DNA from 2 places in the Roseovarius sp. M141 genome. Region 2 is predicted to be linked to the other one. Evidence: riboswitches for the same ligand, from Rfam matches in the RefSeq annotation. Region 2 holds a riboswitch; the other holds the start of a gene.
The links. Region 2 has a riboswitch for cobalamin ahead of FGD77_RS08435 (energy-coupling factor ABC transporter permease). Riboswitches for the same ligand answer to the same signal wherever they lie in the genome.

Region 1 (3,205 bases), 2.8 Mb from region 2:
ATGCGCGGAATCAAAGGCTTGGCGCGTAAGTCACTGAAATATCTAAGTTATTGGAATCGCAGATATTTCGGCTCATAACCTGAAGGTCGTAGGTTCAAATCCTACTCCCGCAACCAAATAACAGCGCTAAATCAAAAGCTTAAAGCCCGACCTAATCAGTCGGGCTTTTGCTTGTCCGGTTTACATCAACGCCACATCAACACCGGACCAGAAAAACCGCACCAGCGTGCATAAGCGGGCAGCGACAGGCCACCGCGTGCAAAAAAACGCGACTTGCGGTTTGCTGGAACCGATTACCGCCATATAACGCTTACCGATTTGCAACCGGCCCTGCGAAAAAAAAACCGTGGCAGCATCGCGCCATGATCTCCTTCCGCCTCACTTCCGATAACCATCCCGACACGCGCGGTGCGTCACGCGGCTGGCCGGGTAGCGTTTCGGACTGGCTTGACCAGTGCTGGATGACCCGGTGACCCTGACGCGGTACTCTTCGGCCATGGCGTGCGATGATGCAGTGTGGCGTTATCAGATGCGTGGAATTTCCCGCGGTACGATTGAAAACGCAACCTTGTGAAACAAATCGGGCCTATCTCTAGGCGGTCCCGCCGCATATTACTTTACGGGGGGTTATATCCGACCTGTCCGTCCAGATCATCCGCAAGCCCGTGCCTGGTCCCGCGTCACGGCGTAATCCGCCAGCCAGTCGATCATCATCGCGCCCTCAGGTGACGCTTCAATCTCGTCGGCCATCCCTGACTGTTCGGCTCGGCTGTACTCCATCAATGGCGGGCGGACGCTCTGGCGAACATCAGAACCACTGTGCAGGCGCCGAGCGAGAGCATCGCGGTCCCGAGGGCGGCAGCTGGCGGCGTCCACACACGTCCCGTCTGACTGTTGTTGACACTTATTCCGCCGCCCAGTCCCACGGCATGAGGTCGTCGCGGCGGGGCATCTTGTGATCTGCGACGCGGTCGAGCACTCAGTGAAGACAAACATCTGGGTCGACGCTGTTCATGCGCGCGGTTTCGATAAGCGTGTAGGCGATGGCTGCGACTTTACCGCCGTCCTTTTGCCCCATGAAGAGATAATTCTTGCGACCGAAGGTTGGCAAGCGGCACGCCGCCTTCGGCCTGCCGTAGCATCGAGATGACCGCGCGGTCGTGTTTCTGCTCGTTTTCAATCAGTATCTCCTCATGCGTCTTGCCAAACAAGTTTTGCTAATGAAGCACCTTACTTCCGGGAAGATTGCACACCTTACCACCGGAAATTCCTTGTGAAACAGTCTGGCTTCGCGACACAGCGAAAATCGTATTGCCTATGCGAAACCAAACTGGTTATATGAGCAGGCTTGGTGTTCCGAAAAGCGCAGAAATGTGTGGAACCTAACAGGGAATTCAGTAAGGGCAGCCGCCCGAAGCTGGAGCCGCCCCCGCGACTGTAAGCGGTGAGCTGTTGCCCCTCATGCCACTTGCCAAACCCGACGACGGGTGCGGTGGGGAAGGCGGGCAAACAGCCACGACCCGCGAGCCAGGAGACCTGCCAAGCACGATTGAAACGCGATGCCGTCGGGTGGACGGTAAGGAGAGCTACAATGACTACACTGACCCAAGTTCAGGGCCAATCCCATGGCAAGTTGCGCGCTGATATATTGCCCGCGCTTTTCGCGGCAGTTCTGGGACTGGCGATTATTACCCTGACAGGCCACGTTCAGGCCTCGGCGTTGCATGACGCCGCCCACGATGTGCGTCACGCCACCGGCTTTCCCTGCCACTAACGGATGTTCTCTAAATTTTTGACCAGCGCGTTGTTCGCTGGTGCTGTAGCTGGCTTGATTGCCGGTCTGCTACAGTTGGCATTCGTGCAGCCTGTTTTGCTGCATGCGGAGCTTTATGAGCGTGGAGAACTGTTGCATTTCGGGGCCGATCCGGTCACCGCGCATCCGGTGTTGCCGGGGTTTGATGCGGTTCGTGACGGGCTGAGCGTGATCTTCACGATGCTGACCTATACGGGCTATGGCTTGCTCCTGCTGGCGATGATGTCAGTGGCCGAGGGGCGCGGCGCGCAGATAGATGGGCGCATGGGGATGATCTGGGGCATTGCGGGCTTCGTCACATTCCACCTTGCCCCGGCCTTTACGCTTGCGCCCGAGGTTCCGGGCGTGGCGGCGGCAGAGGTGGGTGCGAGGCAGGTCTGGTGGTTTGCCACGGTCGTGTCGGCGGGGGTGGCGCTGTGGCTGCTTGCGTTTGCGCGCAATTGGGCGCTTCGGGGTCTGGCCGTGGTCTTGCTGGCAGCACCTCATTTGATCGGCGCGCCAGAGCCGGACAGCTTTAGTGGCACAGTGCCACCAGAAATCGCTGCCCTCTTCGCGGCGCGGGCCTTGGGCGTCGGTTTGGCCGCGTGGGTGTTGCTGGGCGCCTTCGCCGGTTATTTTTGGCGGCGGGAGGAGGCGCACGACACAGCGAGAGTTGGCGCATGAACAGGGCGCTTGGTCTTTTCGCCATCGGACTGGTGTTCGGTGGCGGAATAGGCTTCACGCTTGCTGCGGGCAGTGGGGTCACTTTTGATGGGCACGATCACGGTTATGCTGCTGTGCATGGCGGCATGACTAAGGGCCACAGCGGCAGCGCGCATGATATCGCGCACACCACTGCGCTTGAGGTGCCCGCACTCGATGCGCCCGAAATTGCAATTGAGCTGACCCGCGATCCGATCGAGGGCTACAACCTTCAGGTTCATACCGGAAACTTCACCTTCACGCCCCGGGCCGTCGGCCTGGTGGATGTGCCGGGCGAGGGGCATGCGCATGTTTATGTCAACGGTGAAAAGCTGGGCCGTCTTTATGGCGCATGGATGCATCTTCCACGTCTGCCGCAAGGCGAGGTGATCGTTTTGGTCACGCTGAACAGTAACACCCACGGCCCGCTTGCCGTGGACGGGACGCCAATTGCCGCCATCACGACGCTTTTCGTTGAGGAGTGACCGTTGCGTCAGCGAATACCGGAAGCCCGCCATGCGCCTTTTGATCTCCAGAAAGGAGACCCGCCAATGACCGCTACCTTGCATGTCTGCATGACTTGCCGCGCTGGCGAGGTGCCACAGGACGATGCGCCACGCCCCGGCGCATTGCTGCACGCAGCCTTGACCGAGGCAGGTGCGCCGGAAGGGGTGCAGATCGTGCCGGTTGAATGCCTGTCGGCCTGTTCAC
Region 2 (3,205 bases):
CAGTGCTGGGCGCCCTGCCACGGCGCGGTGATCTGACATTGCCCGAGCGGCATCTGGGCCTCATTCAGGCGGTCGAGCATCCCGATCTGGAGGCCGCTATCACAGGTTATGCCACGTTCCTGCGCGAACACGTCGATATAGACGCGATCAAATCGGCGGCTCGCGGCAAGGGCGCGGGACAGGGCGGCAGGTTGCCCCCGCCGCCCGCGCAGCGGATCGCGCTGGCGCAGGATGCGGCGTTTTCGTTCACCTATCCGCATCTGGTCGAAGGCTGGCGCGCGGCGGGGGCCGAGGTGCTGCCGTTTTCGCCGCTGGCGGATGAGGCGCCGGACCCCGGCGCCGATCTGGTCTGGCTGCCGGGCGGTTATCCCGAACTGCACGCAGGTCGGCTGGCGGCGGCGAATACTTTCCGCACCGGCCTGCGGCATCACGCCGAAACGCGGCCCGTGCATGGTGAATGTGGTGGCTACATGGCACTGGGCGCGGCGCTGATCGACAAGGAGGGACAGCGCCACGCGATGGCCGGGCTGCTGGGCCTCGTCACCAGCTATGAGAAACGCAAATTTCATCTGGGCTACCGGCAGGCAGTGCTGCATGCGCCCCTGCCGGGGCACGCGCCCGGCGCCCGGTTGCGCGGGCATGAGTACCACTACTCCACCATTCTGGAACAGCCCGATGCGCCGCTGGCGGCCGTGGGCGATGCCGATGGCAACCCGGTGCCGGAAACGGGGTCGTATCGCGGTCATGTCTCGGGCACGTTCTTTCACCTTATCACGGCGGAGGAGGAGGCATGACCGGTTTCGTCAGCTTTGTCGGGTCCGGCCCCGGCGATCCCGAGCTATTGACCCTGAAGGCGGTGGACCGTTTGAAACGCGCCGATGCGGTGCTGTTCGACGATCTGTCCTCGGGGCCGATCCTGAGCCATGCGCGCAGCGGCGCCGACCTGATCGGTGTGGGCAAAAGGGCAGGGCGGGCATCGCCGCGTCAGCACCATGTCAGCCGTCTGCTGGTTGAATATGCGCAGATCGATCAGCGTGTCGTGCGGCTGAAATCCGGTGACAGCGGCCTGTTCGGGCGGCTGGAGGAAGAACTGATCGCGTTGCGCGAGGCGGGCATTCCCTATGAGATCATTCCCGGCGTGCCGTCGGCCATTGCCGCCGCCGCCGCCGCGGGCATCCCGCTGACCCGCCGCCTGACCGCGCGGCGCGTGCAATTTGTCACCGGCCATGACATCAGCGGTCAGCTGCCGCAGGATATGAACCTGCAAGCGCTGGCCGATCCGATGGCAACGACCGTCGTTTTCATGGGGAAACGGACGTTTCCAAAACTGTATCAGACGCTGCATGCCCACGGGTTGCCCGCCGATACCCCCGCGCTTCTGGCCGAGGATGTCAGTGGTTCCGATCAGCGCCTGACGCGGATGAGCGTCGCGGCGCTGGCTGACCGGCTGAGCAGTGAAATAGGCGAGACGCCAGCGCTGATCCTCTACGGTCCGCTTGCCGAGGGATGATTTAGTCTTTGCGAGAGGCGGCTCTTTGACGTAGCGTCTGGTTACGGCGTCACATCTGTGACTTCAAAGGGAATCGGGTGAAACACCCGGACTGCCCCCGCAACTGTAAGCGGTGAGTGCAAAGGCGAAACCACTGGCCGAATGGCTGGGAAGGGCCGGCGCGCATTGACCCGCAAGTCAGGAGACCTGCCGTGAAACCGAAGGCCGATACGCATTCATTATATCCAACGTCGCCGGAGGGGCGGCATCACAAGGGACTTGTTTCATGCATATCGAACCGGGCGTCGTCGACGGCGCAAAAATGATATTTGCCTATGGCACTGCCGCCGCCGCTGCCGGGTATGCCGTCAAGCTGATCGCGGGCGATCTGGCCACGCACAACGTCGCCTCTTTTGCTGTCCGCACCGTGCTGGCCACCATCGGCGTCTTCATATTTTTCGAACTGATGCCGCATTTCGCCGTCGGCGTGTCCGAGGTGCATTTCATCCTTGGCACGACGCTGTTCCTGCTGCTGGGTTCAGCCCCGGCTGCGCTGGGTCTGGCCGTGGGTCTGCTGGTGCAGGGCATGTTCTTTGCGCCGACCGACATGCCGATGTACTTTGTCAACGTCACGACGCTGCTTGTACCGCTGTTTGCCATCGACGCGCTGGCGCAGCGCATCATCCCGCAGGACCGCGCCTATGTCGATCTGGCCTATGCGGACGTGTTCAAGCTGTCGGTCGCGTATCAGGGCGGCGTCGTCGCCTGGGTCGCGTTCTGGGCGGTCTACGGTCAGGGTTTCGGCGCGGCCAACCTGAACGCCGTCTGGACCTTTGGCGCGGCTTACATGCTGGTCGTTCTGGTCGAACCGATTGCCGATCTGGCCATTCTGGCGGGCGCCAAGGCGCTGCGCGACGGCAGTATCCGGGGGCTGTTCACGCATCGCCTGTATAACGCGTCCTGATCGCAGGTAGATATCTCCGGGTCCAGCGATGGGCCCGGATTTTTTATGGGATGACGCTGTGATTGAAGATCTCTGGCTGATCGGGATCGGGACCGGCAGTCCGGGCCATGTGACGGGCGAGGGGATGCAGGCGCTGCGCGACGCGGCGACGATCCTTGTGCCGCACAAGGGCGCGGGCAAGGACGACCTGGCCGAACTGAGGCGCCGCATCATTGCAGCCAGCGGCACGGCGGCGCGGATCATCACCTTTGACTATCCGGTGCGCGACCCGGACCTGCCGTATATCGAGCGGGTGGACGCATGGCATGATCAGATCGCCGCGCGCTGGCAGGCGGCCCTGGGCCCTGGCGGGGCAGACGGCCCCGTCGCCCTGCTGGTGTGGGGCGATCCATCGCTGTATGACAGCACCATGCGTATCGCCGCGCGCCTGCCTGCGCCGCCTCAGGTCCGCGTGGTGCCGGGGATTACGGCGATTCAGGCGCTGACGGCGGCCCATGCCATCCCGCTGAACACGATAAACGGCCCGGTGCAGATCACCACCGGGCGGCGATTGCGCGATCACGGCTGGCCCGAGGACGCCGAGACGATAGTGGTCATGCTGGATGGCGAATGCAGTTTCCGAAATCTGGACCCAAAGGGCGTCACGATCTGGTGGGGCGCCTTTCTGGGGATGCCGGAACAGGTATTACATCACGGCGCCTTGGCCGATGCCGCGGATCCTATCGAGGCCATGCGCAAGGCCGCCCGCGCCG

Region 1: it holds a riboswitch for cobalamin, as region 2 does, so the genes downstream of both, FGD77_RS21895 (CbtB domain-containing protein) here and FGD77_RS08435 (energy-coupling factor ABC transporter permease) in region 2, are expected to answer to the same signal.

Annotation. Positions count from the first base shown of each region.
Region 1 covers NZ_VCNH01000008.1:3,657,428-3,660,632, reverse strand. The annotation lists partial or broken gene FGD77_RS21900 (transposase domain-containing protein) at 905-1,099, opposite strand; cobalamin riboswitch at 1,333-1,559, shown strand; gene FGD77_RS21895 (CbtB domain-containing protein) at 1,592-1,774, shown strand; gene FGD77_RS21890 (CbtA family protein) at 1,778-2,476, shown strand; gene FGD77_RS21885 (hypothetical protein) at 2,473-2,979, shown strand; gene FGD77_RS21880 (DUF1636 domain-containing protein) at 3,046-3,205, shown strand, end outside.
Region 2 covers NZ_VCNH01000008.1:884,275-887,479, forward strand. The annotation lists gene FGD77_RS08425 (cobyrinate a,c-diamide synthase) at 1-794, shown strand, start outside; gene cobA (uroporphyrinogen-III C-methyltransferase) at 791-1,510, shown strand; cobalamin riboswitch at 1,538-1,719, shown strand; gene FGD77_RS08435 (energy-coupling factor ABC transporter permease) at 1,776-2,453, shown strand; gene cobF (precorrin-6A synthase (deacetylating)) at 2,512-3,205, shown strand, end outside.